DNA from 2 places in the Heyndrickxia sporothermodurans genome. Region 1 is predicted to be linked to the other one. Evidence: a T-box and tRNA genes for the amino acid it is inferred to sense, from the RefSeq annotation. Region 1 holds a T-box; the other holds one or more tRNA genes.

Evidence for each region. A T-box is a leader RNA that pairs with one kind of tRNA and senses whether it is charged. The one in region 1 lies ahead of trpS (tryptophan--tRNA ligase), so its partner is inferred to be a tRNA-Trp.
Region 2: it encodes a tRNA-Trp, which carries the amino acid that the T-box ahead of trpS (tryptophan--tRNA ligase) is inferred to sense. The anticodon was not compared.

The regions. Positions count from the first base shown of each region.
Region 1 covers NZ_NAZB01000021.1:20,739-37,312, reverse strand. The annotation lists gene B5V89_RS10070 (hypothetical protein) at 1-220, shown strand, start outside; gene B5V89_RS10065 (nuclease-related domain-containing protein) at 267-1,124, opposite strand; gene B5V89_RS10060 (DUF2268 domain-containing putative Zn-dependent protease) at 1,311-2,102, shown strand; gene B5V89_RS10055 (ABC transporter ATP-binding protein) at 2,311-3,339, shown strand; gene B5V89_RS10050 (ABC transporter ATP-binding protein) at 3,336-4,346, shown strand; gene opp4A (oligopeptide ABC transporter substrate-binding protein) at 4,373-6,100, shown strand; gene opp4B (oligopeptide ABC transporter permease) at 6,136-7,101, shown strand; gene opp4C (oligopeptide ABC transporter permease) at 7,114-8,016, shown strand; gene B5V89_RS10030 (YjbA family protein) at 8,172-8,918, shown strand; gene trpS (tryptophan--tRNA ligase) at 8,966-9,955, opposite strand; T-box leader at 10,026-10,277, opposite strand; gene spxA (transcriptional regulator SpxA) at 10,818-11,213, shown strand; gene mecA (adaptor protein MecA) at 11,587-12,243, shown strand; gene B5V89_RS10010 (competence protein CoiA) at 12,347-13,534, shown strand; gene pepF (oligoendopeptidase F) at 13,696-15,513, shown strand; gene B5V89_RS10000 (ClpXP adapter SpxH family protein) at 16,065-16,574, opposite strand, start outside.
Region 2 covers NZ_NAZB01000010.1:20-15,178, forward strand. The annotation lists rRNA gene rrf (5S ribosomal RNA) at 190-306, shown strand; tRNA gene B5V89_RS03545 (tRNA-Glu) at 353-427, shown strand; tRNA gene B5V89_RS03550 (tRNA-Val) at 431-506, shown strand; tRNA gene B5V89_RS03555 (tRNA-Thr) at 680-755, shown strand; tRNA gene B5V89_RS03560 (tRNA-Lys) at 811-883, shown strand; tRNA gene B5V89_RS03565 (tRNA-Gly) at 892-966, shown strand; tRNA gene B5V89_RS03570 (tRNA-Leu) at 977-1,065, shown strand; tRNA gene B5V89_RS03575 (tRNA-Arg) at 1,101-1,177, shown strand; tRNA gene B5V89_RS03580 (tRNA-Pro) at 1,185-1,261, shown strand; tRNA gene B5V89_RS03585 (tRNA-Ala) at 1,286-1,358, shown strand; tRNA gene B5V89_RS03590 (tRNA-Met) at 1,445-1,518, shown strand; tRNA gene B5V89_RS03595 (tRNA-Ile) at 1,538-1,611, shown strand; tRNA gene B5V89_RS03600 (tRNA-Ser) at 1,618-1,710, shown strand; tRNA gene B5V89_RS03605 (tRNA-Asp) at 1,730-1,806, shown strand; tRNA gene B5V89_RS03610 (tRNA-Tyr) at 1,843-1,926, shown strand; tRNA gene B5V89_RS03615 (tRNA-Trp) at 1,930-2,000, shown strand; tRNA gene B5V89_RS03620 (tRNA-His) at 2,013-2,088, shown strand; tRNA gene B5V89_RS03625 (tRNA-Gly) at 2,109-2,182, shown strand; tRNA gene B5V89_RS03630 (tRNA-Ile) at 2,195-2,268, shown strand; gene B5V89_RS03635 (gamma-type small acid-soluble spore protein) at 2,623-2,838, shown strand; gene B5V89_RS03640 (DUF3949 domain-containing protein) at 2,927-3,187, shown strand; gene B5V89_RS03645 (PTS sugar transporter subunit IIA) at 3,411-3,905, shown strand; gene B5V89_RS03650 (PRD domain-containing protein) at 3,944-4,768, shown strand; gene nagE (N-acetylglucosamine-specific PTS transporter subunit IIBC) at 5,009-6,460, shown strand; gene B5V89_RS03660 (YebC/PmpR family DNA-binding transcriptional regulator) at 6,708-7,427, shown strand; gene B5V89_RS03665 (DoxX family protein) at 7,458-7,829, opposite strand; gene B5V89_RS03670 (MerR family transcriptional regulator) at 7,967-8,722, shown strand; gene B5V89_RS03675 (DUF3899 domain-containing protein) at 8,759-9,094, opposite strand; gene B5V89_RS03680 (peptide ABC transporter substrate-binding protein) at 9,420-11,096, shown strand; gene opp3b (oligopeptide ABC transporter permease) at 11,238-12,167, shown strand; gene opp3C (oligopeptide ABC transporter permease) at 12,167-13,186, shown strand; gene B5V89_RS03695 (ABC transporter ATP-binding protein) at 13,204-14,265, shown strand; gene B5V89_RS03700 (ABC transporter ATP-binding protein) at 14,269-15,159, shown strand, end outside.

The sequences.
Region 1 (16,574 bases):
GAGGCTGGAAAGAAGAGAAGCGGTCCGATGGAGAAGGAAAGCGTGGGGCTATGAGGCTGGAAAGAAGAGAAGTAGTCCGATGGAGAAGGAACACGTGAGGCTATGGGTCCGGAAAGAAGAGAAGCGGTCCGATGGAAAAGGAACATGTATGACTATGGGTCCGGTAAGAGGAGTAGCGGTCCAATGGGCAGGAAGAATGGGTAGTAATGGGAACGCCTAATTGGATGAATTGTCAAATTACTACCACACCTTCTCAAAAAAACATGTTAATTACCTTGTTTTACATAGTGTGTTGATACACTCTTACCTAATTGTTTGTAATTACTTGTAAGAATGCGTTTGATTGTTTTATGGGATGCAATTTTACACCATTCTTGGATCGTGTTTTTAGTTATTTTCCTATCAGGAAAGAGCAGAGAATATTCATCGATACTACGCATAACTGCATTTGTAATATTTTCTTTAAATCCACAATGATTGCATCTAATCGTTGTTTTTTGGTATCTATCTATAAATGCATCACAGTTAGCACAAGTAATCCCTTTTGTAAGCTGATCAAATGTATAATCTGGTAGTCTGAAGTATGAAGGCTCATTTATATGAAGGTTTAATAACTGATTTGCTAATTTGATATGATTTTCATTTATTTTAGAATTGTTTAAACTATTAAGTTTATCCATCATACGGTTAAGTTGTGTGGGGTAAGTAATAGGTAAATACATGGGAGCATTGTAAAGATGAAATTCAGGATTTACAAATACAAGGTGTTCAACTATTTGGGTATTTATACGGAGTTCTTGAAGGAGTCCTCTTAGTAAGGTTGTACTTCTCTTTAGTTGATGAAGTGGATTTTTTATTTCCTTCTTTGGACTTTTATACCATAGATCATTATCAATATAATAATCACCTTCATTATTTTTAATTTCGAAAAAGTGTATGGTATTTGAAAGAAATAGAAGAGAATCGATTTGGAATTTGGTGTTATTGTGTTCAAGTAATAAGTCATTTAATACAATATGCTCAATAGAAATATGCTCTTTAATCATATTGTCAAACTTTTTCTCACCAGCAAAGCCTTTTTCAAGATAGATAAAGTAAGATAAGTCAGCCTCTAATAATTTCATCCTCTTGTTTAGATACCGAAATGAAAGTAATTCTTTGGATTCCTTGCGAGCTTTTATAATATTGCACTCCCTTCTTGTTATTTCCCATCATTTTAAATGATATATCAAATCTGTACAAGTAATTTTGCGAAAATTGCAATAAAACTTTAAGTAATATCCACATATGATAAAAGGAGATATTGCGAGGTGACGAAAAATGGGGTAGTTCGAACAGATGCATGGTTAGAGGATATAATTGATCAACCGGAGGAAATATGTAAAAAAATCGATCCAGCCGTAAAAAATGCCAGAGCGTACTATGACTACTTGTTGTTTTTTGGTATGTACAGACCATCTAAAATGTCAAAAAACATTTTCAAACAATTAAAAGCTGTAAACGCATGGGAGAAAATAAACGAGTTTTATAAAAAGTATAAAAAGTTATGGAATGGACCGGAAATCAAAATTTATATTTTGCCGATAAACGGATTGAATCGATCGCTTATCCGTCAAACAAATGGAAAATCGGGTGTAACGTTTAAAGATAAAATGATCTTATTTCTTGGACCTACAGAGGATTTAAAGGAATGGGAATCACTTTTTGTCCATGAATACAATCATGCAACAAGGATGTCTTATATGTCTGGGGATCCTTTAAATTATACATTACTCGATTCATTGATATTAGAGGGATTAGCTGAATATGCAGTAGAACATTATTGCGGAGCAAATTACTTAGCACCATGGACAAGAGTCTATTCAGACAAATTACTTAAACGATTTTGGAATAGTGATTTTAAAGACAGATTAACGATCAAAAAGAAAGATCCTACACATGATAACCTCCTTTTTGGAAGAAAATTTGTTCCAACGATGATGGGATATGCGATTGGTTATAAAATAATTTCGGAATATAGCAAAAATAATATATATTCAATAGGTGAAATGTTTTCAAGTACTTCTGAAAATTTTATCACACGTAATATTTTTGATGACTAAACCCATGTGTAATGGGTTTTTTTAATTAACTAATACCATTTAGCAGTCCTTTCCAGTTGATGGAAATATTTTTATCTAGTTATTAATCAATTAAAACATTCACCCACATTTGAAATTTTAAAAAGTTCTTGCAATTGTAATCTTATTGTAATAAAATTTTGTTTAATATAATAACATTCAGAATAATAAAAGAGTTTGAGGTGTATCGATGAGTACAAAAACAAACTTCAATAATCAATTACCAATTTTAGAAGTGAAGAACTTACAAACAGCATTTGAAATAGATGGTGAACTACATAATGCAGTTGATGATGTTTCCTTTAGTGTTAAGCCAAAGCAAATTGTCGGTGTTGTTGGGGAATCAGGTTGTGGTAAGAGTGTTATGTCTTTATCCGTTATGAAACTTTTACCAAAGGGAATCGGACAGATTCGTGCAGGTGAAGTTATATTTGATGGGAGAAACATAGAAAAGCTATCTGACAAAGAAATGAATAAATTTCGTGGAAAAGATGTTTCTATGATATTCCAAGAACCTATGACATCATTAAATCCAGTCTTTACAATTGGTTATCAACTTCAGGAAACTCTTTTCAATCACATGGAAATTACTAAAAAAGAAGCTAGATTAAAAAGTATTGCTCTTTTGAAAAGTGTCGGAATCTCTCGACCGGAAAAAATCGTTGATGAATATCCTCACCAATTATCAGGCGGGATGAGGCAACGTGTCATGATAGCCATTGCTATAGCATGCCAACCAAAACTACTAATTGCAGATGAACCAACAACTGCTTTGGACGTTACTGTACAAGCTCAAATTCTTGATTTATTAAAGGAAATTCAAGAAATAAATAATATGGCAATCATTTTAATTACCCATGATTTGGGTGTAGTTGCGGAAATGTGTGATGAAGTTATCGTAATGTATGCTGGGAAGATCGTGGAAAGAACGGATGTAGATACATTATTTCATAATCCAAAGCACCCATACACAGAGCTTTTAATGGGCGCTATCCCGAAAATGGATGAAGATGTGGAAGTACTTAGTTCAATTGAGGGAATTGTACCTTCATTGAAAAATATGCCTAAAGTAGGCTGTCGATTTGCTAATAGATGTCCGAAAGCAATGCCGGAATGCAAAAGCATTACTCCACAGCTTGCCGAAACAGATGCAGGTCATGAGGTTTCATGCTTACTATATGAGACTAGCATGCCGAAAGAAGGGGCGAAATTACAATGAGCAATACTGCTACAAAAAATCAGGTAAAGGAAGAATTAAATCCGGAATCATTATTAGCCATTCAAAATCTCAAAACCTATTATCCGGTTAAGGGTGGTTTTTTTAGAAGGACGATAGCAGAAGTAAAAGCTGTAGATGATGTTAGTTTTGAAATAAATAAAGGCGAAACACTAGGGTTAGTTGGTGAATCAGGCTGTGGAAAGTCTACTGCCGGAAGAACGATATTAAAGCTGTTAGACCCAACCTCAGGTAAAATATTTTTTGATGGAAAAGACATTACAAAGTTACGAGGAAAAGAATTAAGATTAGCTAGAAAAGATTTTCAAATGGTTTTTCAAGATCCATACGCATCTTTAAATCCAAAGCAAATGGTTGGAGACATTGTATCTGAGCCAATAAGAAATTTCTCTAATAAAAGCATGAAAGAATTAAAAGATGAAGTAATGGAACTATTAACAAAGGTGGGATTACCGGGGGATGCATATTATAAATATCCACATGAGTTCTCTGGTGGACAGCGGCAAAGAATTGGGATTGCAAGAGCGTTAGCTTTAAAACCAAAATTAATTGTCGCAGATGAACCAGTCTCCGCTCTTGATGTATCCGTTCAATCGCAAGTACTGAATCTATTAAAAGAACTTCAAGATGAATTTGATTTAACCTATTTATTTATTGCTCATGATTTGAGTGTAGTTAAGCATATGAGTGATCGCATAGGGGTTATGTATCTTGGTAACTTAGTTGAAATAGCAGATAAAAATAGTTTATATGCAGAACCGCTACATCCATATACACAGGCATTAATTTCAGCAATACCGGAACCTGATCCTCGTAAACGGAAAGAACGTATCATTTTGCAAGGCGATGTACCGAGCCCGGTAAATCCTCCTTCAGGTTGCCCGTTCCATACGAGATGTCCAGTTGCGAAAGAGGAATGTTCCAGGGTGAAACCGACTTTAAAGGAGGTGAAGCCTGGTCACCAAGTTGCTTGTGTACTTTATAATTAATAAATAAATATTTGGGGGGAATAACATTGAGAAGAAAATCGATATTGCTATTGACAGCGCTAATGCTTATGTTGTCGATCTTTCTTGCTGCCTGTGGTGGAAAGGATAAGGCAAATACAAATGAAAAAGGCAAAGACACAGATAAACAAGGCGAAAATGCAAGCGCTCCTAAAGATGGAGGAACATTGGTTTATGCACTTGATAGTGCTCCAAAAGGGTTGTTCAATATAAATTTTGAAAAAGATACAGTAGATCATGAGGTTGTTGACTTTTTTGATGATGACTTAATTAAATATGATGATCAATTAAAAGCACAGCCAAATATTGCTTCATGGGAAACTAAAGATAATAAAGTATATAAATTTACATTTAAAAAAGGTGTTAAATGGCATAATGGGGAAGAATTAACTGTTGATGATTGGATTTTTGCTATAGAAACACTTGCAAATAAAGATTATGAAGGTCCACGTTATGAAAATGTAAAAAATATTGAAGGTGCACCTGCATATCGTAATAAAAAAGCAAAAACAATTACTGGATTGAAAAAAATTGACGACTATAACATAGAAATTACTTTTGATAAAGCACGTGTAAACAACTTAGAAAATCTTTGGACACATCCAATGTCTAGAAAAGAATTTGAAGGTATAGCTGTAAAAGATATGATGTCATCTCCTCAAGTTCGTCAAAAACCAATCGGGACAGGACCATTTAAAGTAAATAAAATTGTCCCTGGGGAATCAATTGAATTTGTTCGAAATGAGGATTACTGGCAAGGTAAACCACATATTGAAAAGATTATATTAAAAGTTATTGATCCTAGTCTTGTTGTTGGTGAACTTAAAAATGAAAAACTTGATTTAACTAAATTTCATATGAGTATTTACGATGAAGTTAAAAAGCTTAATAATGTCGAAGTGTTAAAAGCTCCAGGTTTATCTTATTTCTATGTTGGATTTAGGTTAGGTACATGGGATGGAGATAAAAATAAAAATGTAATGAATTTTGATAAATATCAAAATAAAAAATTACGTCAGGCGATGGCTTATGCGATTAATCGTGAAGAATGGACAAAGGCTTTCTTCTTCGGATTAGGAAAACCTGTTAATCGTCCTGTACCATCAGCACACTGGATTGCTGCTGACAATAGTGAGTTACCAAATCAGTATGAATACGATCCAGAAAAAGCAAAGAAATTGTTAGATGAAGCCGGTTATAAAGATACGAACGGAGATGGTTTCCGTGAAGATCCTAACGGTAAGGAATTTGTCGTAAACTTCAGTCACTATGCAACAGATAACCCAACATTTGAGTCCCGAGCAAAAGCATTAACTCAATATTGGGAAGCAGTAGGACTGAAAACGAAGTTAAAAATGATTGATTCAAATCTTTACTATGACATGCTTGATAAAGCAGATAAAAGCCTAGAAGTATTCTACGGTGGTTGGAGTACTGATACGGACCCAGATCCATCTGGACTTTGGACTTCTGATGCACTTTGGAACTATCCTCGTTGGGTAAATGAACAAAACGATAAATTATTAGCTGATGCATTAGATGTTAAAATTGTTGGAACAGATCAAGAAAAACGTAAACAATTGTATGTTGAATGGCAAAAACTGGTTAACGAAGAACTACCAATGATACCTATTGGTGAAACTGATGAAGTATATGCAGTAAGTAAACGTTTAAAAGGTGTTAAATTAGATGTATCCGGAACGAATAGACCACATGAATGGTGGATTGAACAATAATTTACTTTTAGTGGTAATAGATAAGGAGAATGAACATGTTGAAGTATAGCATAAGAAGAATTTTGGGCATGATTCCAATGTTACTCCTTATCTCCATTGTGGTGTTTACCCTGGCAAAGTTAATGCCAGGGGATTCCTTCAGTGGAGAAATTGATCCAACAAATACGAATCCAGAATATATTAAAGAAATGCGTGAAAAATTAGGATATTATGATCCGATCCATGTTCAGTATTTTCGTTGGGTTTCTAATTTTGTTCAAGGGGATTTTGGGAATTCCTCACGTTATAAAATGCCTGTTTCTGATCTAATAGGTGAAAGAATTCCAAATACTATTTTTCTAGGATTTTCGTCGCTTTTAATTACCTACATATTAGCTTTTATTATGGGCATATATGCTGGTCGAAAACCTTATACAATTGGTGATCATTTAATTGGCGGTTTGAATTATTTAGGTCTAGCTATTCCATCATTTGTTGCTGCTGTATTTGCAATATACTTTTTTTCATTTCAATTAAATATTTTTCCATCAAATGGTTCGGTTGATATTATGTATTCTACTGGTACATTGGATTATTGGTTAAGTAGAGTTCATCATGTTGTCTTACCAGCGGTTGTTCTCGGTCTTTTAAGTACAGCCAGTTATACACAATTTTTGCGAAATGATATTATTGAAAATAGTCGTAAAGACTTTGTACGCACAGCAAGAGCAAAGGGTACTAGAGAAAGTAAAATCTATAATGTTCATATTTTAAGGAATTCAATAATCCCGCTAGTCACATTTTTAGGATTTGATGTTGTATCCGTTATTAGTGGTGCAATCATAACTGAAACAATTTTTACTTATCCTGGTATTGGACAACTATTCATTGAATCAGTTTCAACGAATGATTATCCAGTATTAATGACTTTGACAATGATGTTCTCGTTTTTAACATTATTCGGGAATTTAATTGCTGATATATTGTATGGGGTCGTTGATCCGCGAATTCGAATAGAATAGGGGGGGGAAGACATGGAAATTGTAACTAAGAAATCAAGTCAGAATGTAGGCGGCGTTCAAAAAAGTCTTTCCCCTTGGGCAGTTGCAAGGCGGAAATTTGTAAAAAATAAATTGGCTATGGTGAGTTTAATATTTTTGTTGGCTGTAACAATTGTTTCGATAATTGCACCATTCGTTTTAACTCAAGACATAACAAAGGTTAATATTGGACAAATGTCTTTATCTCCATCATCCGAGCACTTTTTAGGAACCGATAAAAGTGGGAGAGATGTATTTACACGTCTACTATATGGTGGCAGGGTTTCCTTATTAGTTGGAATAACTTGTACATTTTTTGTCATACTATTTGGAACAATCATTGGTTCTCTTGCAGGATATTTTGGTGGTGCAATAGATAGCGTTTTAATGCGTTTTACCGATTTTATATTAAATTTCCCATTTCTTGTTTTCGTTATTGTTCTAAGTGCTATTTTATTCGGTAAATTATCAGGTGTTTGGGTAATTATTATCGTCATTAGTTTTCTTAGCTGGGGTGGCGTTGCCCGTATTGTTCGAAGCAAAATATTAGCTGAAAAAGAAAACGAATATGTATTGGCATCGAAATCGATTGGTTGCTCATCCTCTAAAATTATTATTAAGCATTTATTACCTAATGTACTTTCTACCATAATTGTTCAAGCTAGTATAACTTTTGCTAGTATGATTGTTGCGGAAGCTGGTCTAAGTTATTTAGGTTTCGGAATTCCACAAGAGGTTCCGAGCTGGGGAAATATGTTGTCTTCTTCAAAGGAGCCTGACGTTCTCCAATATAAACCTTGGATATGGGCGCCACCGGCGATAATTATTACACTTACTATTCTTTCTATTAACTTCATTGGTGAAGGCTTAAAAGATGCACTGAATCCAAAAAATTAGAAAATATCCGATGAAAAACTCCAATCGTTTGATTGGAGTTTTTCATTCTCTTTTTATTCCTTAGAGTGAATGATTTATATGTAAATCAAGGAATAATTTTACTAAAGTATGCCCATACTGATTGTTAAATAGTTGATGCAAGGGGGTAATAATTGATGCTATATCTACATGATGTATGGGTGAATTGGTTTGAAGGGGAAGAGAATAGCTATAACATTTGTCATTTCCACGAATGGAGAAGGGATGACACGATCGAATTATTAGATCAAGTTCCGTTATTATTGGTGGATTCTTTATTGTTTCATTACATAGAAAATGATTTGAGTGACTTACCGCAGGAACTAATGAATGATGTCTATCAAAAGGCCTATTCAAGAAAAAATCATGAACGGGTACAATTGGAATATTGTTTTGTTGTAACGGATGGAAACGGAATTTTAGCTGTAGATACGATAGGATATAATATTCCGATTAGAAAAAGCCGATTAATCCCTCGGCAAGAACAGCTTGTATATGATATGATTGAACAGCATGAACCAATTAATTATCAATTTGAAGGGGGAGTTGGAGAAAAAGAACATCATATCTTATCTCCAGACCCAGCGAGCATGTATGGTTTAACAAGGAAAGAAAGGCAATTAAAGCAGTTGCTTTTTATGGCTTTAGATCAACTTCATTCTTCAAACAACGCAGCTGAAATTCGTTATTGGTATACAGAGTGGGCTCCGGAACAGTATCAAGAAATTCAGGTTATGGATTTTAATGATGTTTGGAATCGTCTATTTGAAGAAGTGAAAAGAGGTTGGAGTGAAAAACACGAAAATCTCTGTGAAAATTTAATTAAAGGACAACCATTCTTTGAAAAGCTTTGGGAATTGGAACATGGTCCAAAGGTCAATTAATGGAAAAGTAAAGGTACACCGATTTAACTGGTGCACCTTTACTTTTTTTACTTTCGCTTTCTTCCAAGTCCCATTGCGTTTTCCATTTTCTTTAACATCTTATTAGCCACTTTGTTGGCCTTTTCTGCGCCCATGTCTAATATACGATCAAGTTCATCCGATTCAACTAATGAAAGGTATTTTTCTTGAATCGCAGAAAGTTTTTTTATGAGTACTTGAGCGAGATCATTTTTAAATTCTCCGTAACCTTTTCCTTCATATTCCCGAACGATTTCATCAATGGATCGATTTTCGATAATGGAATAAATGGAAAGCAGATTCGAAATTCCAGGCTTATTTTCTTTATCGTATTTAACAATTCCATCCGAATCTGTGACGGAACTTTTGATTTTTTTCTCAATCGTTTTTGGATCGTCAAGGATCGAAATAAATCCTTTCGTATTTGGATCAGATTTACTCATTTTCTTTGTTGGATCTTGCAATGACATGATTCTTGCACCGACTTTAGGAATTCTAACGTCTGGGATCGTAAAGATGTCATTGTATTTTTTATTAAATCTTTCGGCTAAATCTCTTGTTAACTCCAAATGTTGTTTTTGGTCTTCACCAACAGGAACTAAATCGGTGTTATATAATAATATATCGGCGGCCATTAATGGCGGATATGTGAGTAAGCCTGCAGATACAGACTCTTTACCAGAAGATTTATCCTTAAATTGTGTCATACGTTCCAGCTCACCAATACTTGCTACACATTGTAACATCCATCCTGCTTGAGCATGGGCAGGCACTTCTGATTGAATAAACAAAGTTGCTTTTTCAGGATCTATTCCAACAGCAATATATAGAGCTGCTAAATTTCGAATGTTTTTGCGCAATTGTAAGCGATCTTGGGGAACAGTTATCGCATGTTGATCAACAATACAGAAATAACAATTATATTCCTCTTGTAATTCAACAAATTGCATTAACGCTCCAATATAATTTCCAAGTGTAATTGTCCCGCTTGGTTGAATCCCTGAAAATATTGTTTTCATTTACAATTCCTCCTCGAATTAAGTTTAGATTTCCTTTTAGGCAAAATAAAAAACCATCCGTCGCCTAAATAATAGGGACGAATGGTTGATTCCGCGGTGCCACCCTAAGTGCACAAGTAAACTATTGTGCCTCTTAGTTCCATGAAATAATTCATGGAATCCCATTAACGTGGGATTACTCGCCAAAAACTAATAAGAGGAATCCTCTGTTCATTTTTAGTGCTCCAAAGTCCATTCCATAAGTTTTGTTTGTTTGTTTTCACCAGCCACAAACTCTCTACAAAACAAAAACAAATGTACTACTCTTTATCATTGCTATTTCGATATTTTAAAATTTATCATATTATATCTAAGTGAAAAGATTTAGTCAAGGTATGAAAATTTTAATTGTTTTTTAATTATAATTTAAGGATGATCTAGTATGCTGAGTATGTCGAATCGTTCGGCCTCATGACAGAATCAAAAAGGCAAATGAGATTGATAATCATTTAAGTAAAGTTAGGCGAAAAGGGGGGCAAAAAAGAATAAAAGAGATGGTTTAAAGGCTGATTACAGGGGTAAATAGACTATAAGTCTAATGTCACAGTGTTGTCATTTTTATAAATGTCTGGACTCATTTTTAGAAAAACTATATTCATTGTTGTACAAATAGTGTATAATACATAATATAGATTTTTTATTTAAAGTAATTTTAATTTGGCTATGTTAAAGTTCAATGTTGATTTGTCACTATTTGATTGAAGCGGAAAGTGAGCACCTGTAGCGGAAAACAACAGTCAAATTTAACAGCGCCTTTAATTTAAATAATTAATCCTTGAAGGATTATGAAACTAAATTTATAGATAAGGAGTGTGAATGATAAATGGTAACATTATACACTTCACCTAGTTGTACATCATGTAGGAAAGCAAGAGCTTGGCTTGAGGAAAATAATATTGAATATAAAGAGCGAAATATCTTTTCGGAACCTTTAAGTTTGGAAGAAATAAAAGAAATATTAAGAATGACTGAGGATGGTACAGATGAAATCATATCTACACGCTCAAAAACCTTCCAAAAGTTAAACGTTGATTTAGATACGTATCCGTTACAAAAATTATATAAGTTAATTCAAAAAAATCCGGGACTACTTAGACGTCCAATTATGGTTGATGAAAAACGTTTGCAAGTTGGGTATAACGAAGATGAAATTCGTCGTTTCTTACCACGAAAAGTTCGCTCATATCAATTACTTGAAGCTCAAAAACTTGTTAATTAATATTTTTCATAAATAGAAATAGGTAATATAAAACGCCTTCATACCAGCATTGATTGGAATGGAGGCGTTTTATTTCAAAGATAAAAATATGTTTACTGAAAATTTAGTCTTGAATGTTTGGTGCATATCCGCTAAAATGAGCAAAACAATAATTTTTTTTAGAAAAAAACCTTTGGGTATTAGTGGAATTTAAAATTGGGAAGAGTTTTTGTTTCCAATTAACATCTTTTTATCATAAAATAGAAGTACAAGAGTAGAATATTATTTATTATGAAATTTTCTACACTTTTACCTAAGCAGTTTAGCATACACTTAGCCTTATATGGGGGAACAAGTCCCTTCATAACTTTCAAATAGAAGGGAGAGTTGATGTATGGAAATCGAACGTATTAATGAAAATACAGTTAAGTTTTATATTTCTTATGGTGATATAGAAGAAAGAGGATTTAATCGCGAAGAAATTTGGTATGATCGAGAGAGAAGTGAGGAACTTTTTTGGGAAATGATGGATGAAATTCATCATGAAGAAGAGTTTGTACCAGAAGGTCCATTGTGGATTCAAGTTCAGGCGCTTGATAAAGGACTTGAAGTATTGGTAACAAAAGCACAGCTATCTAAAGATGGACAGCGTTTTGAACTGCCGATATCAGAAGAAAAGCTTAAGGAATTACCGATTAACGACCGACTTGAAGAATTTCTTGATGAGCATTTTCAATCAAAGGGTCTTCAGGAAGAAGATGAAATATTAGACTTTATGTTGGCATTCAAAGATTTTGAAGATGTCATTTCTTTATCTAAGCAATCCGGTTTAGACGACATCATCACTAAGCTTTTGTCATACAACAATAAATATTATTTATATGTTGAGTTTCCTGAAGAAGTGTTTGACGAAGAGTCGATTGATAACGTTTTAAGTATTTTGCTTGAATACGGAGAAGAGTCATCTTTTACCGTACATCGTCTCCAAGAATATGGAAATACGATCATCGATGGAAATGTATTTGATACGATACAAAAGTACTTTAAATAAATATAAATGCCGATTTCATAATGAAATTGGTATTTTTTTTGTATTGGAAGGAGGATAAACTAACTGCCTAATTGAATATTTATGGGAGGAGGGTGAAGTAGAAATGCTTACAGCTATTACAAAAAATAGAGAATTGTATTGCTTGTTGTATCCCGAAAGTAAAGAAAAGCTAATGAAAATAAGAGGCAAAACACCTTTATATTGTCCGCAATGTCATGAAGAAGTAATTGTAAAGATTGGCAAGATTAAAATACCTCACTTCGCACATAAAACTAACACGAATTGCACAAGTTCAGAACCCGAAAGTGAACGCCATTTACAAGGGAAAATTGATTTGTTTTGTTGGTTAAAAGCTCAAGGGTTGAACGTTGAAATGGAGAAATTCTTCCCGGAAATTAACCAACGCTCGGATCTATATGTTCAAAAGCATGGAAAAAAATATGCTATTGAGTTTCAATGTTCAGCTATTCCGACAGAGGAAATTGAAAAACGGACGGAGGGTTATTCCTCAATTGATATCGTTCCAGTTTGGTTACTTGGTGGTGAACCTTACCAAAAAAAGTTTACCCTAATTGACAACGTATTTAAAGTATCTGATTTTCAATGGTCGTTAGCACAGTATAATTCTACAAATGGAATGCATATTTACAGCTACTCACCCGAAACCAAAAATATAACAATACTTTCGCAGTTAGCACCTATCTCGATTAGAAAAGTTTTTGCTCAACAGATGACATATCCATTAGCTTCAGTTGATTTTCCACTCAACCTTTCAAATAAAAACAACAAAAAATTTGATTGGAACTTTTGGTTCCATGAAAAGAAAAATATGCTCCAAAATAAAATCATCTACGCTTCAAATTTAAAGGATTCATTTCTTGCCACAGCGTATTACAATAGACATTCACCTATTTTATTCCCTCCTTTGATCGGAATTCCTGTTAAGTTTATGGAAATTTGTAAAACACATGTATCCATTTGGCAATATTTTATCTGGTGTGATAGTTTCAAGCATCTAAATAAGGGGAATGAAACGTCTCTTGCTTTAGTGGTCGGAAAATTTGAAGAACGGGTTTTGAATGGAGACATCCAATTACGAAAGTTTCCTTTAATACATGTGAAATTTTTAAAGCAAATGATTTATCACTACTTAAAACTCTTATCTAAATTTGGATATTTAGAAGAAACTCGAAAAGGGAGGTTTGCAATGAATAAATCAATACCCTTTCCAAACAATATAGAGGAAGCTGCACGTATGGAAAATGAGTTTATGAATACATTTTATAAATGAGTAATTTAATTATTTGCAGGAATTCAAATGTTTAATTAAAATAAAGAAGAATGAAAAAATTTTGTTTATTAGTATCCTTTTTTAACGTTTTTTACATGATCATATGTAACGTTAAAATGTGTATTGAAAATTAGCTTTTTAAAAAGAATGGAGGAAAAATAATGACTGCTGGAACTTCTACTAAATCACTTCCAAATCGTAATGAAGTAGCTGAAGAATTAACTTGGAGATTGGAAGATATATTTGCAAGCGATGATTTATGGGCAAAGGAATATAAGGATGTTAAAACATTATTACCAAAAGCTGACCAATTCAAAGGGAAGCTTGGCGAAAGTGCTGATCAATTATATGAGGCATTAAAATTTCAAGATGAGGTATCCGAAAGATTAGGCAAATTGTATACATACGCACATATGCGCAATGATCAAGACACCGGAAATTCCTTTTATCAAGGTCAAGAAAGCCAAATGAGAAGTTTATTAGCAGAGGCAGGAAGTGTATTTGCCTATTTAGTACCTGAGATTTTGTCGATCGAAGAAAATAAACTAAAAAGCTTTATTAATGAAAAAAGTGAATTGAAATTGTATGAGCACGTATTAGAACAATTAAATCTTCAACGCCCACATGTTCTATCTGCTGATCAAGAAGCACTGCTTGCCCAAGCATCTGAGGTTATGGATGCATCAAGCAATACATTTGGAATGCTGAACAATGCCGACCTGGAATTTCCATCTATTAAAGACGAGGATGGTGAAGAGGTTCAAATTACACATGGGCGTTACTCTCGATTTTTAGAAAGCTCCGACCAAAGAGTAAGAAAAGAAGCTTTCGAGAAAGTGTATGAGACTTACGGGAATTTCCGTAATACATTTGCCAGTACATTAAGCGGCCAAGTAAAAAGGGATAATTTCAATGCAAAAGTACGTAATTATGATTCTGCACGACATGCTGCACTATCGGCGAACAATATTCCTGAAAGTGTTTACGATAATCTCGTGAATACGGTGAATGACAACCTCCATCTCTTACACAAATACATTAAACTTCGGAAAAAAGTTCTCGGAGTTAAGGAATTGCATATGTATGATCTTTATACTCCACTTGTAAAAGATGTGGAGATGAAAATTCCTTACAATGAGGCTAAAGAGATAGTTCTAAAAGGTCTTGCACCACTTGGTGAAGAATATTTAGATATTTTAAAAGAAGGCTTTGAAAATCGCTGGGTAGACGTTGTGGAAAATAAAGGCAAAAGAAGTGGGGCCTATTCATCTGGTGCATACGGCACAAATCCGTACATCTTGATGAACTGGCAGGATAATGTTAACAATCTTTTTACGTTAGCACATGAATTTGGCCATAGTGTTCACAGTTATTATACAAGGAAAAATCAACCATTTACCTATGGTGATTACTCAATTTTCGTTGCCGAAGTAGCTTCTACATGCAATGAGGCCTTATTGAATGATTATTTACTTAAAACGATTGATGATGAAAAGAAAAGAATATATTTATTAAATCATTATTTAGAAGGATTCCGCGGAACTGTTTTCCGTCAAACAATGTTTGCTGAATTCGAGCATTTAATTCACCAAAAAGAACAGAACGGTGAAGCATTAACGGCGGAATTATTAACGAAGGAATACTATGATCTAAATAAAAAATACTTTGGTGAAGAGGATATTGTTATTGATGAACAAATTGGATTAGAATGGTCAAGAATTCCTCATTTCTATTACAATTATTATGTTTATCAATACGCAACCGGTTTTAGCGCTGCAACTGCGTTAAGTGCGCAAATTCTGGAAGAAGGAAAACCTGCTGTTGAACGTTATATCGGGTTCTTGTCAGCCGGAAGTTCCGACTACCCAATTGAAGTGTTAAAAAAGGCAGGAGTGGATATGACATCACCAAGTCCAATCGAAGAAGCTCTTAAAGTATTTGAAGAAAAATTAAATGAACTTGAACGTTTATTATCGTAGTAAAATCCAATCTAAATAAGAAAAGGTCAAGCAAAATTGCTTGACCTTTTCTTATTTAAATCCTCGAAAATGATTTCTTCTGTTTAAATAAAGGACAAAAATGAACAGTGTCAGAAATAGCATAGGTGAGGTAATGAAAAGTGGAAGGAGTTTCATAAGCCCCAGAATGTTAATACAAAAAGCAAGGAGGATCACAAAGAAAAAAATTGGAAAAACAAACTTTTGCATAGAAATACTCCTTCCATAAAACCTGACTAGTATATATTTATGTACTAAGCAGATTAATTATCACTTGTTTTTGACAATATTGTGAAGGTCTTAACATATACTTGCACATACAAGTCATAACATGCTATAGTAAGGACGTGAAGTTGATCACAAACAAACATATACCCCTTTGTTTGACCGTGAAAAATTTCTCCCATCCCCTTTGTTCGTGTTGAAAAAGGTCTTGCTGATGCAAGGCCTTTTTCTTATAATGATTCGAAAAACTCATCAACTTCGACAACTACAAAAAAAGGATATAGTATTAACTATACCCTTATCTAATATTATTCTTCTTTTTCAATATACTTCCAATACGTACCGTGTTTTCCGTGGATGGCTTTCACCTTTTGTTGTAACACCCATTTTTTTAGCTTTTTCTCTACATCTGCTATAGTCATATCATAGACGATGGCAATTTCTTTTGAAGGAGCTACTTTATAAATTTTTAGAAATATTTCTAATGGCGGCAAAGGGTTTGGTTTTGTTTTCGCACCTAACATTTCTTGAAGAATTTGTACATACACACTATATTCATAAAACCCAGTGATTTTTAACCCTTCATCTTCAATATTTTCATTAAAAAAAACAAGGGAAGGGAATTCATCGACTTCCATTTCCGATAAAATTTTCAAATCACATTGAAATGCTTTAGCAGCACTCTCCGAATGAATATCATTTAAAAATTCTTCAGTATCCAAGTTAATACTGTTTGCACATTTAACGAGAACATCTATATTAGTAACATTTTGCTTTTCTAAAAATAACACTTCCTGTATTTTTCTCAAAAAACGAAT
Region 2 (15,159 bases), on a different contig from region 1:
TTAGAAAAGCGAAGGGTGCTTGCCCATCGGCGAAACTCACTGGAGCTTCTGGCGGAGAAGTCTGGAAGACTTCGACAGAAGAAGTGAAGTGACGCGAGCCGATAGCGCCCGCAGCTGGACAGGTTGATTCAACGTTATTACTATTTCTCATCTATCTAGTTTTGAGGGAACAATCCCTTAAATAAATAGTCTGGTAATTATGGCGAGAAGGTCACACCCGTTCCCATCCCGAACACGGAAGTTAAGCTTCTCAGCGCCGATGGTAGTTGGGGGCTCTCCCCCTGCAAGAGTAGGACGTTGCCAGGCTATGCCCCTATTTGGGGCTATTATTTTGCTGAAATTTACAAGTTTTGGCCCGTTGGTCAAGCGGTTAAGACACCGCCCTTTCACGGCGGTAACACGGGTTCGAATCCCGTACGGGTCACCATATGGAGGATTAGCTCAGCTGGGAGAGCACCTGCCTTACAAGCAGGGGGTCGGCGGTTCGATCCCGTCATCCTCCACCATTATTTGATAATTTAAAAGTGTAATCCGCCGGCCTAGCTCAATTGGTAGAGCACGAACGAATAAGCTACAAAGCGGAACATCAGCGTACAGCTTGAGAAGCTTCTTGAATAATCATTCTGAAAGCTGGACGACCTTCTTTAGCAGATTAAATATTGGAAGTATATCTTAATCCGCCGGCCTAGCTCAATTGGTAGAGCAACTGAATCGTAATCAGTAGGTTGGGGGTTCAAGTCCTCTGGCCGGCACCATATATTATTTGGATTACTGGTTATAGGATCGATAAAGAAAACTTTATTATATTTTGAGCCATTAGCTCAGTCGGTAGAGCATCTGACTTTTAATCAGAGGGTCGAAGGTTCGAGTCCTTCATGGCTCATCAAAATTGCGGAAGTAGTTCAGTGGTAGAACACCACCTTGCCAAGGTGGGGGTCGCGGGTTCGAATCCCGTCTTCCGCTCCAGATAACCCTTGCCGGGGTGGCGGAACTGGCAGACGCACAGGACTTAAAATCCTGCGGTAGGTGACTACCGTACCGGTTCGATTCCGGTCCTCGGCACCAAAGTTTTTTACGAAGCAAAATAACTTTCATAATATGCGCCCGTAGCTCAATTGGATAGAGCGTTTGACTACGGATCAAAAGGTTAGGGGTTCGACTCCTCTCGGGCGCGCCATTTAGTACGGGAAGTAGCTCAGCTTGGTAGAGCACATGGTTTGGGACCATGGGGTCGCAGGTTCGAATCCTGTCTTCCCGACCATTCAAAATATACAAATAGTATGATGGGGCCTTAGCTCAGCTGGGAGAGCGCCTGCTTTGCACGCAGGAGGTCAGCGGTTCGATCCCGCTAGGCTCCATTTTTTTAAAAGGAAAATGAAAGCATGACATTTCATTTCTGTCCAGCTCCAGCGCCTAATCAAGGCGCTTGCGCTTTTCTTATCATGGCGGTGTAGCTCAGCTGGCTAGAGCGTACGGTTCATACCCGTAAGGTCGGGGGTTCGATCCCCTCCGCCGCTATAAAATTATAAATAATGATGGACCCTTAGCTCAGCTGGTTAGAGCAGACGGCTCATAACCGTCCGGTCGTAGGTTCGAGTCCTACAGGGTCCATAAAGTGGAGGAATACCCAAGTCTGGCTGAAGGGATCGGTCTTGAAAACCGACAGGCGGGTTACACCGCGCGGGGGTTCGAATCCCTCTTCCTCCGCCATAAAAGTAACTTATAAATCGGTCCGGTAGTTCAGCTGGTTAGAATGCCTGCCTGTCACGCAGGAGGTCGCGGGTTCGAGTCCCGTCCGGACCGCCATTAAATATCATTTATCCCTTAATAACTATCTTTATCGGAGGGGTAGCGAAGTGGCTAAACGCGGCGGACTGTAAATCCGCTCCTTAGGGTTCGGCGGTTCGAATCCGTCCCCCTCCACCAGTTAGGGGTATAGTTTAATGGTAAAACGAAGGTCTCCAAAACCTTTGATGTGGGTTCGATTCCTACTACCCCTGTCAATTATTATGGCGGCTGTGGCGAAGTGGTTAACGCATCGGATTGTGGTTCCGACATTCGTGGGTTCGATTCCCATCAGCCGCCCCATAGAAAATTATTTTATATTTGCGGGTGTAGTTTAGTGGTAAAACTACAGCCTTCCAAGCTGTTGTCGTGAGTTCGATTCTCATCACCCGCTCCAAATTTACATAAAGGGCCTATAGCTCAGCTGGTTAGAGCGCACGCCTGATAAGCGTGAGGTCGATGGTTCGAGTCCATTTAGGCCCATTCAAAAAAATATTCTTTATTAAAAAAAACTAGCTACATATTTTAGCTAGTTTTTTGTGTACTTTAGCTTCTTTTCTGATAAATTGTTGTTTTTCTTTAAACACAAAATAATATTAAAAATGCTGAGTGGATTGGAGCGGAAGGAGCTTGACTCCTGCGGGACATAGAGGAAAGGTCGTGACCCCACAGGCGCAGTAGCGCCGAGGAGGCTCGACTTCTCACCGCGAAAAAGCAAGCTCCTGCAGCGGAAAGGAACGGACATTGTTTTTTCATAAACAACAAACTTTATGAGCATATCTAAGACAACAGTATAAAAATATATTGATGATGGAAAATAGTATTAGGAGGGATATTATGAGCGAAAACCAAAGTAATAATAGCGGATTTACAGTAGCTGGAACAAGCATTGATGACGTGAAAAGAAAAAATGCGCAGTCAGGCATGTCTTATAATGAAGTGAAGGAATGGTTGGCTAAAACAACAGGCGGTCATGGAACAAGTATATACAGTAATACAAATGTTGAGGAAGTAAAAAGGAATATTAGTGAATCCATGAGATCAAATAAATAAAAGAAATGTATTTAAATGAATGAAACATTTTCTTTCCCGATCCGTAGTACATTGTAGAAACAATCATTTTCTACAAAGGAGTGGTAGTATGGATATCGCGTTTATTATAATATGGTCGGTTTTAATTTTGTATTTCCTCGTAATGATCCCAATCGAGTATAATAATATTTCTTCCATAAAGGAGCAAAAAAAGAAAGCAAATATGCACCATAATGAAATGTATGAAAAAATGAGCTTCGAGGAAGAACAACTAAATTTTAATCTTCAAGGCAATCTTTTGAACCTGCCATCTAATTTAGTCGCTGCACTCATTTACAAGCTACGACATCGAAATTCTTATCGTGGATAAAAAGTTTTAAAAAATGTTACCGCTTACTTGTCTTTTTGTAGAGAGAATGTTACTATATACCTAATAATAAGATATTGATCACATGTTACTGATACGATCAGGCATGGTGGTATGTAAAAGGGTTAACCCTTTTATTGTGCTGCCATGCCTTTTTATAGTTTTATTTGATCACTGTTTGCTAAACCATGAATATTTGTAACATAGGAAAAAAGGAGTCCTTACGATGAAATTTAATTTTTTTAAAAAAGAAAAAGAAGAATTACACATATATGCACCAGTTAATGGACAAATTGTTCCAATTGAAGAAGTACCAGATCCAGTTTTTAGCCAAAAGATGATGGGGGAAGGGGTCGCTATTCTACCATCGAATGGAAATATCTATGCCCCTGCTAGTGGAACAGTCATTCAGGTTGCGCCAACAAAGCATGCAGTTGGTATACGTGCAAATGATGGTTCAGAAATACTCATCCATGTAGGATTAGAAACGGTTGCTTTAAAGGGAGAAGGATTTAATGTGGCTGTTAAGGATGGAGACAAAGTTTCTGCCGGGCAACTACTAATTGAAGTGGATTGGGAATATATTAAGAAAAATGCCAAAAGCACGATAACCCCGATAGTAATTACTAATAGTATGGAAGGTAAGAAACAGTATACTGTTACAGAAGAAAAGGAAGGTTTACAGGGAAAAACGATAGTGATAACATCTTCCGATAAGTAATACACTGTTTCGTATAGTGAAAACAAGGAGATGGCTCGATGAAGATATCAAAGATTCTAAATAATAATGCTGTTGTAGTAAGGGATGGGCAGGAAGAGAAAATAGCAATTGGCACAGGAATTGTATATGGGAAAAAGAAAAATGATGTTGTCAATCAACAAAAAATTGAAAAACTATTTGTCATGAAGGAAAATGAAAAACTTCAACAGCTTTTGAATCGAATCCCAGAAGAGCATTTTATCATCTCTGAAAAAATCATTACTTATGCAGAAGAGTATATTGGTTCAAAGTTAAATGAACATATTCATATAGCCTTAACCGACCATCTTTCATTCGCGATAGAAAGAGAACAGGAAGGCATTCATTTAAAAAACAAGTTATTACATGAAATAAAAATACTTTATAAACAAGAGTATGAAATCGGTCTTTGGGCAATCAAATATATTAAAGAAAAATGTAATATCGAACTCCCCATTGATGAAGCTGCGTATATCGCCCTCCATATTCACACAATGAAAGATCAGGGCGGCGATATGCGTCAAACCGTTATTCAAACTACGATTATTAGAGATATTGTTCAAACAATAACGGAGTTTTTGAACATCCATATTCATGAAGACGATATCTCTTATCATCGCTTAATCACACATTTACGATTTGCATTAACGCGAATGAATCAAAATGAACTCCATACGATGGATAATGAAATGATTGAAATGATTAAAAAGAAATTTCCTCTGTCCTATCAATGTGCCACAGAAATAGCAAAGAATATATTGAGTTCATATCGCATCACTTTGCCCGAACATGAACTAGGGTATATTACCCTCCATATTGAAAGACTAAGAAAACAGTGGGGTTAATAAATCAAAAAATTTAAGGAGGTGAGGCAAAGGGGAAATGAAGTGTAATTAGTAGTACTCACATCACGAACCATTTTAATAATTTGATAGAATTCTTCTTTATATAGAAAGTGCCATCTTTTGTATTTTCTCTTATTCATTTTATTTTATAGAAAACTTCTTTTATTAAAATGTTTTGTTCGGATGAAGTAACTACTAAGTAATAATCAGATAAGTTTTTATTAGGGGGGAATAGTTACCATGAAGAAATATCTACAAAGAATGGGTAAATCATTGATGTTACCAGTTGCTGTATTACCAGCAGCAGCTATATTGATGGGGATTGGTTATTGGATTGACCCTACAGGTTGGGGATCCGGAAATGTGGCAGCCGCGTTTTTAATTAGTGCGGGAAAATCAATTATTGATAACATTCCAATTCTATTTGCTGTTGGTCTTGCTTTAGGGATGTCGAAAGAAAAAGATGGTTCCGCGGCTCTAAGTGGATTGGTTGCTTATTTAGTTGTAACAACATTATTATCAACAGATACTGTAGCAATGTTAAAGAGCATTGATCCAAAAGCTGTTAGTCCTGCCTTTGCCAAAATAGGAAATGCGTTCATTGGTATTATTTCAGGTCTTGTTGCCGCAAATATGTATAATCGATTTAGTAAAGTTCAATTACCAGATGCATTGGCTTTCTTTAGTGGAAAACGTTTAGTTCCAATTATGACAGCGGTTTCTATGCTAGTTGTATCAGTAATTTTGTTTTTCGTTTGGCCAGTAGTATTCACAGGTTTAGTTTCATTCGGGGAAGCGATAAGTAAATTAGGCGCTGCAGGTGCGGGCCTTTACGGATTCTTCAACAGATTATTAATCCCAACAGGCTTACACCATGCGTTAAACTCTGTTTTCTGGTTTGATGTAGCAGGAATCGATGATATCGGCAAGTTCTGGGCAAACAAAGGTACGAAAGGTGTTACTGGAATGTATCAAGCAGGATTCTTCCCAGTAATGATGTTTGGTTTACCAGCAGCAGCCCTTGCAATGTACCACACAGCAAAAACAAAGCAAAAGAAACAGGTAGCAGCCCTGATGATGGCCGCTGGATTCGCAGCATTTTTCACTGGTGTTACAGAACCACTTGAGTTTGCTTTCATGTTTGCTGCACCAGCTTTGTATTTTGTCCATGCAATTTTAACGGGTCTATCACTTATGATTGCCGCCCTATTCCATTGGACAGCCGGGTTCGGATTTAGTGCAGGTTTAGTCGACTTTTTATTAAGCTTGAAAATTCCAATTGCAAATCAACCTTATATGTTAATTGTTCAAGGTCTCGTATTTGCGGTTATTTACTACTTCTTATTCCGCTTTATTATTGTGAAATTTAATTTGGCAACTCCAGGTAGAGGCGAAGAAATAGTAGATGACAATGAAGGAGTAAGTACAGCAACGGATAAAAATAATAAATTTACAGTATTGGCTACTAAGATTTATGAAGGTCTTGGCGGAGATGCGAACGTGACTTCTGTAGATAATTGTACAACTCGTTTAAGAGTTGAAGTAAAAGATATGAACGCTGTTGACCAAAATAAGATTAAGGCAACTGGAGTACCAGGGATTAATATTGTTGGTCCACATAGTATTCAGGTAATTGTTGGAACATCCGTACAATTTGTTGCTGACGAAGTTAATCGAATGAGAAAAGGTTAATAGTTTACTAGAAGTGCAAAATCTAAAATGGATTTTGCACTTCTTTTCATCACCATTCATTTGATCTTACTTTTTTTGCTAACTACTCGATACTTTTATTACATTTAATGTATAATAGTAAACGAAGAATATAGCGATGAGTAATGGGAAAAGTTCCCTTGTAGCTATTTTGAAAAAAACTTGATGAAGTAGCTTATTTCGTATTACTATTTTTGAGTAGAGTTAAAGTGGAAAGAGAGTGTTCATAATGGGACGTAAGTGGAATAATATTAAAGAAAAAAAGGCATCAAAAGACGCAAATACAAGTCGTATCTATGCGAAATTCGGTCGTGAAATATATGTAGCTGCAAAGCAAGGTGAACCAGACCCTGAATCTAACCAAGCATTAAAATTCGTACTTGAACGTGCGAAAACATATAACGTACCAAAACATATTATCGACCGTGCAATTGAAAAAGCAAAAGGCGGTTCAGACGAAAACTATGATGAGCTTCGTTACGAAGGTTTTGGACCAAATGGCTCAATGGTTATCGTCGATGCATTAACAAATAATGTGAACCGGACAGCATCAGAAGTGCGTGCAGCCTTTGGTAAAAATGGCGGTAATATGGGTGTCAGTGGTTCTGTCGCATATATGTTTGATGCAACAGCTGTGATCGGACTTGAAGGAAAGTCTGCGGACGAAGTACTCGAAATTTTAATGGAAGCGGATATCGATGTTCGTGACATTATTGAAGAAGAAGATTCTGTCATTGTCTACGCCGAACCTGATCAATTCCATGCCGTACAAGAAGCATTGAAAGGTGCCGGAATCACGGAATTTACAGTTGCTGAATTAACTATGCTTGCCCAAAACGAAATAACACTTCCAGAAGATGCAAAAGCACAATTTGAAAAAATGATTGATGTATTAGAGGATTTGGAAGATGTTCAACAAGTTTATCATAATGTAGATTTGAGCGAATAATACTATATTTGTTCTACACGTCCCTTTCAGTTATTTGAAAGGGACGTTTTTCATATCTTGTTTGTAAAGAATCGCTAATAGACCCAGCATAATAATGTCCAACCTGGCATTGAACGCAAAGGCAATCAATCCTGTATGCAATATCGGCACTTTTGTTAAAAGGATTGCCGCAATCATAATGGCCATTAACGGAATAGATGCTTGTTTAACCCATTTATTTGCTAAAATAAGGATTCCACAAATAAGTTCTATTATCGCTACTGCATTCATTAGTAAAATTGGGTAAGGCAATCCTAAGCTAGTAAAATAATTCCCCAAATCTTCACTAACTATTTTCATTACTCCAGATGTAATAAAAATATAACCGACTAAATACCGAATGATTTTCGTATGAATGGTCATCCCTCCTTTAATTGAATATATGAATAAGAGGACAAACCATGTCAAAAAAATGGGTATTACTTATAAAATTTATTAAAAAGTATTTGACATTAACGTTGCGTAAAGGTGTACCTTTACATTAAGAGGAGGTGATCAAGTTGGAATATACGGTGCAAAAGCTAGCGAAATTAGCAGGAGTTAGTACAAGAACCCTTCGATATTATGATGAAATCGACATTCTTAAGCCGGCAAGGATGAATTCATCAGGGTATCGAATCTATGGGCAAACTGAGGTTGACAGACTGCAGCAAATTCTATTTTACAGGGAATTAGGTGTTAGTTTAGAAAACATAAAAATGATCATGAACACTCCTGGCTTTGATAGTACAAAGGCACTAAAGGATCATCGTGAGAAACTCCTCGAAAAAAGAAAACAGCTAGATTTATTAATTGAAAATGTAAATAAAACGATTAGCTATAAGGAAGGGAGAAGAAAAATGACGGATCAAGAGAAATTTGAGGGCTTTAAGAAAAAAATGATTGAGGAAAATGAAGAAAAATACGGTGATGAAGTTCGAAAGAAGTACGGAAATGAAACAATTGACCAATCCAATGCAAAGTTCATGAATATGACTCAAGATCAATATGAAAGATTCACAAAACTAGAGAAACAAGTAATAGAAACGTTAGTAGAAGCTTTCGCTACGGGTGATCCATCAAGTGAGCTTGCACAAAAAACAGCAGACTTGCATAAACAATGGTTGACCTTTACTTGGAAAGAATACAGCAAAGAAGCCCACGCAGGACTTGCACAAATGTATGTCGATGATGAACGATTTAAATCATACTATGAAAAGCAACCAGGAATGACCGAATTTTTGAGGGATGCGATTTGCATTTATACTAAGAAGTAAACAAAAAAAGCGATTGGTGCGCCAATCGCCTTTTTGTTATCCATAATATACGAACAGTGCAATGATCATTAAAACAATCGTAACCAATCCCACGGTAAATGGTAAATGGTACCTTAATGGAATTAATTTTGACAATGGTCTCCGTTCTTCATCGTTCATTTTACTAAACATTTGCTGAAAACTAGCAAATACAATATCAAAAAATCCTTTATTTATAATGTAGCCTGTTAAAGCTATTAATATAAGAAGAGCACCGACAACAAAGGAAACATTAATATATGCCAATAAATGAATGGAGTGATAAAAGACCAAAGAAAACAGAAAGACAACTATTTGTGAAACAATCACCCATATAACATATTTTTTAACCAATCGAATCATTCCTTTCAATAAAAGAAATGGAAAAGAGGAGATAAAGATAATGAAAATTATATAGTAAAAAATATAAAAATTAAAACAAAACTTTTGTGAAATGAAATTAAAACTATTTTGATATAAAACAATATTTCGACATTTATAACGATATTTCGATTGAAAAGTGTAAAAAATAGAAGATAAATGTAATTTTGCCTATAAATATGTCATAAAAAAGTTAAAAATGTTTTTTAAAATAATGTACAAATCAGAATAATATTATATAATATTAATAGAAAAGCTTTTTAGAATCTTTTCAATAAAAGAAAAAGGGGACAAGTAAATGAAAAAGTCAAAATTTTATCTATTTACTGCTATTGCCCTATCACTTGCATTAGTACTTTCGGCATGTGGTGCGGGAAGCGATAAGAAAAGCTCAAGCAATGGCGATAGCGGGTCAAAAAATGACCAAGTTCTCAATATGATTGAGACTGCGGAAATCCCAACAGGAGATCCAACATTAGCAACAGACCAAGCAAGTTTCATCGTATTCGGACAAACATTAGAAGGTCTTTATACATTAAATGACAAAGATGTTCCGGTACCAGCACTTGCAGAAGGAAAACCTGAAATTAGTAAAGATGGGAAAGTTTATACATTTAAAATTCGCAAAGATGCTAAATGGTCTAACGGTGACCCTGTAACAGCAAAAGATTTTGTTTTCTCTTGGAGAAGAGCAGTAGATCCTAAAACAGGTGCTCAATATGCGTACATGTTTCAAGGTGTAGTAAAAAATGCATCTGAAATTATGAACGGAAAAGCAAAACCTGACCAACTAGGTGTACAAGCTGTTGATGACAATACATTAAAAGTTACACTAGAAAATGCAGTTCCATATCTTGATTCATTACTAGCGTTTGCTACTTTTGCTCCGTTAAATGAAAAATTCGTTACGGAAAAAGGCGATAAATTCGGAACAAACAGTGACAATATGCTTGCAAATGGTCCATTCGTATTAAAAGATTGGGATGGAACAGGTTTAACATGGAAATATGTGAAAAATGACAATTATTATGATAAAGAAAATGTAAAATTAAAAGAAGTAAATGTACAAGTATCAAAAACTCCAAATACAGCTGTTAACCTATATAACACAGGTAAAGCTGACTTAACAGCAGCATTAAGTTCAGAATTTGCAAAACAATATGCAAACAATAAAGATACAATAAAAATGGTAGAATCAAGCTCTTGGTATTTGAAATTCAACCAAGTTCGTAACGGTAAGAAAACACCTTTAGCGAATGAAAATATTCGTAAAGGACTAGCTATGGCATTTGATAAAAAAGCATACACAGATACTATCCTTTCAAATGGATCATTCCCAAGCAACGGTTTAGTACCTAAAGGTGTGGCGAAGAGTCCTACTGATGGTAAAGACTTCCGTGATGCAAGTGGAGATTTACTAACTACTGACACAGCAAAAGCAAAAGAATATTGGGAAAAAGGCTTAAAAGAATTAGGAGTTAAAGATTTAACACTTGAATTATTAAGTGATGATACAGAAAATGCGAAGAAAACAAGTGAATACTTCAAGGATCAATTACAAAAGAATTTACCAGGATTAACAATTAAATTAACGAATGTTCCATTTAAAATCCGTGTTCAAAAACAAGACAAACAAGATTATGAAATTCAAATGGCTGGATGGGGAGCAGACTATTTAGATGCAATGACATATCTTGATTTATTTGTAACTGATGGTGGAAACAACAAAACAGGTTATTCAAATAAAAAATATGATCAATTAATCAATGATGCAAAAGTGAAATATGGAAATGACCCTGAAAAACGTTGGGAAACATTGCTACAAGCTGAAAAGATTTTAATTCAAGAAGATACAGCAATTGCTCCAATTTATCAAAGAGGTCACTTGAAATTAATTAAGCCTTATGTAAAAGGGTTTGAAGAACATTTATTTGGACCAGATTATACGTTGAAAAATGTAACAATCGAAAAATAAGAAGATTAGACAATAGGATATATTGAAGGTCTTCAAAAAAAAGAGAGTATCTTTTTACAATAAAAAGATTACTCTCTTTTCCCCTTTATATATCACCATATTTAGAAGATTTTAAATTATTTGGATTAGGAGGTATGCTTGATGGCAAAGTATATTTCAAAAAGAATTGTTTATTTAATTCTTACTTTGTTTATTATTTCATCATTTACTTTCTTTTTGATGAAATTTTTGCCGGGTACACCGTTTCGAGCAGAAGAAAAGCTATCTGACGAACAAAAGATCATCCTTCAAGAAAAGTATGGATTAAATGACCCAATTCCAGTTCAGTATGGAAGATATATGGTAAACATTGTGAAAGGTGATTTAGGGGTATCATTCCAATTTGATAATCAGCCGGTTACGAAACTGCTCATCAATCGAATGGGACCATCCTTACAGCTAGGCTTTCAAGCGATGTTTATCGGAACGATTTTCGGAATATTACTAGGTGTTTTAGCAGCGATGTTTCAAAATACATGGATTGATTATGGTAGTACATTCCTCGCAGTGTTAGGAAAATCGATCCCATCATTCGTATTTGCTGCACTACTACAATATATCATAGGAGTTAAGTTAGAATGGCTCCCAGTTGCCTCATGGGATAGTTTTGCCTCATCTATAATGCCTACTATCGCATTGGCTATTTTCCCAATCGCAACAGCTGCCCGATTCATGAGGACAGAGTTAATTGAAGTGTTAAGTTCGGATTATATAACATTAGCAAAAGCAAAAGGAAATTCAAAAATGGAAATTTCTTTTAAACATGCTGTCCGAAATGCACTAATTCCGTTAATTACGGTGTTAGGACCGATGGCGGTTGGTTTAATGACTGGTTCCATGGTTGTTGAACAAATTTTTGCGATACCCGGAATCGGAGAGCAGTTTGTTAAATCAATTCAAATGAATGACTTTCCTATCATTATGGGAACAACCATTTTCTTTGCTTTCTTATTAACAGTAATCATTTTAATTGTTGATATACTTTACGGAATCATTGATCCAAGAATTCGTGTAGCGGGAGGGAAAAAATAATGGCTGAAATGTTAGAAAAAATACCTAAAGAAATGTTTGAGCCCGCTCCAGTGAATCCACATGAAAGTGAAGTAATTGCTAAACCTCAGCTTTCATTCGCAAAGGATGCCTGGCTCCGTGTACGGAAGAATAAAGGTGCGATTATTAGTTTAGTCCTTTTAGTGTTAATCATTATTATGGCTATTATTGGACCACACCTATCACACTTTAGTCCAACTGAACAAAATACATCTCATGCCAACCTGCCTCCTAGAATACCTGGCTTAGAGAAAATTGGAATATTTGATGGCAGTCAAAAAATTGGCGGCGTTGAAACCAATATATATAAAGAACAACATATCAAAGAATATTATTGGTTTGGAACAGATGGTCTTGGACGGGATTTATTTTCACGGGTGTGGCTTGGAACAAGGGTTTCATTATATATTGCCTTCCTAGCTGCGCTTATCGATATGATAATCGGAGTAACATACGGACTTGTTTCAGGGTTTAAAGGTGGACAAGTAGATAACGTGATGCAACGTATTTTAGAGGTGCTTTCTGGTATTCCAAATTTAATTGTTGTAATTCTCATGCTATTAATTATGGAACCGGGGATATTATCAATAACAGTTGCCATGGTTATCACAGGATGGATAGGAATGGCACGGGTCGTCCGTGGACAAGTATTAAAACTAAAAAGCCAAGAATATGTCATGGCATCGAAAACACTTGGCGCATCAAATAGCAGAATCTTATTTAAACATTTATTACCAAATTTATCAGGGGTTATAATCATCAATACGATGTTTACAATTCCAAGTGCGATATTTTTTGAAGCATTCTTAAGCTTTATCGGTATTGGTTTACAAGCACCTAAAGCATCTTTAGGAACATTGATTGAGGATGGATATAAAACATTCCAGTTCTTACCTCACTTAATGATTATTCCATGTATTGTCATTTGTATTATTTTAGTTGCAAGTAACTTAATCGGAGACGGACTACGTGATGCATTTGATCCGAAAATGAGAGATTAAAGAGCGAGGTGAGAAACATGAAAAAAATGCTTGAAGTAAAAGATCTTAATATTTCATTTCATACGTTCGCTGGTGAAGTTAAAGCGATTCGAGGAGTTAGCTTTGATCTGTATGAAGGTGAAACATTAGCGATTGTTGGGGAATCAGGTTCCGGTAAATCGGTCACAACAAAATCCATTATGCGATTGTTGCCACCCGGTAACTCCGAAATCAAGTCAGGTCAAATCCTTTTTAATGGAAAGGATATTGCAAAAGCTTCAGAAAAAGAGATGCAAAAAGTTCGCGGAAAAGATATTTCGATGATCTTCCAAGATCCGATGACTTCACTTAACCCAACGATGACCATCGGAAAGCAAATTATGGAACCACTGTTGAAACATCAACATTTAGGAAAAGACGAAGCGAGAAAACGCGCAATCAATTTATTAAAACTAGTGGGAATTCCGAAACCAGAATCTCGTATGAAACAATACCCTCACCAATTTTCAGGCGGGATGAGACAACGTGTAGTTATTGCGATTGCACTAGCATGTAATCCAAAAGTATTAATCGCTGATGAACCAACAACAGCATTAGACGTAACCATTCAAGGTCAAATTTTAGACTTGATGAAAGAACTGCAAAAGAAAGTAGATACTTCTATTATTTTTATTACCCATGATTTGGGTGTTGTTGCAAATGTTGCCGATCGTGTGGCTGTTATGTATGGTGGAAAAATTGTTGAAGTAGGAACCGTCGATGAAATTTTTTATAATCCTAAACATCCATACACTTGGGGATTAATCAGTTCTATGCCAAGTCTTGATGCGAACGATGAAGAATTATTTGTCATTCCAGGAACACCACCGGACTTGCTAAATCCGCCAAAGGGTGATGCATTCGCTGTTCGTAACCCTTATGCGTTGAAAATAGATTATGAAAAAGAACCGCCAATGTTTAAAATATCTGATACGCATTATGCTGCAACATGGCTGCTCCACCCGGATGCACCAAAAGTGGAACCACCGGCAGCAGTTCAAATGCGCATGAAGAAATTTAACGCTAATAAAAAGTCAGCTCCTAATAAGGAGGCGAAATAAAAAATGGCAGAAAAATTATTAGAAATAAAAAATTTAAAGCAGTATTTTAATATGGGATCGTCGAATGAAGTGCGCGCTGTTGACGATATTTCCTTCGATATTTATAAAGGAGAAACGCTTGGCCTTGTAGGTGAATCTGGTTGTGGGAAGTCAACAACTGGACGTACGATTATTCGACTTTATGATGCAACAGGTGGAGAAGTCCTTTTTAAAGGAGAAAATGTTCATGCGAAGAAGTCAAAAGGACAATTGAAAAAATTCCATCAAAAAATGCAAATGATTTTTCAGGATCCATATGCGTCACTTAATCCACGTACAAAAGTTGCGGATATCATTGCAGAAGGTATTGACATCCATGGATTAGCCAAATCTCCAAAAGAAAGAATGGACATGGTTGCACATCTTCTTGAAACGGTTGGTTTAAATCGCGAGCATGCCAATCGCTATCCACATGAATTTTCCGGTGGGCAAAGACAGAGGATCGGAATTGCCCGAGCTCTTGCTGTTAATCCTGAATTTATCATTGCGGATGAACCTATTTCGGCATTGGATGTATCCATTCAAGCACAAGTAGTTAATTTAATGAAGAAGCTGCAAAAGGAAAAAGGGTTAACTTATTTATTTATCGCCCATGATTTATCAATGGTTAAATATATAAGTGACCGTATCGGGGTTATGTATTTTGGTAAGCTAGTGGAGTTAGCTCCAGCAGAAGATTTATACAATAATCCCTTACATCCTTATACGCAATCATTGCTTTCAGCTATTCCATTGCCAGATCCGGATTATGAACGGACACGTGTACGCCAAACATATGACCCAGCTGTCCATCAATATGAACAAGGCGAAGAAATTAAAATGCGTGAAGTGACACCGGGGCATTTTGTATATTGC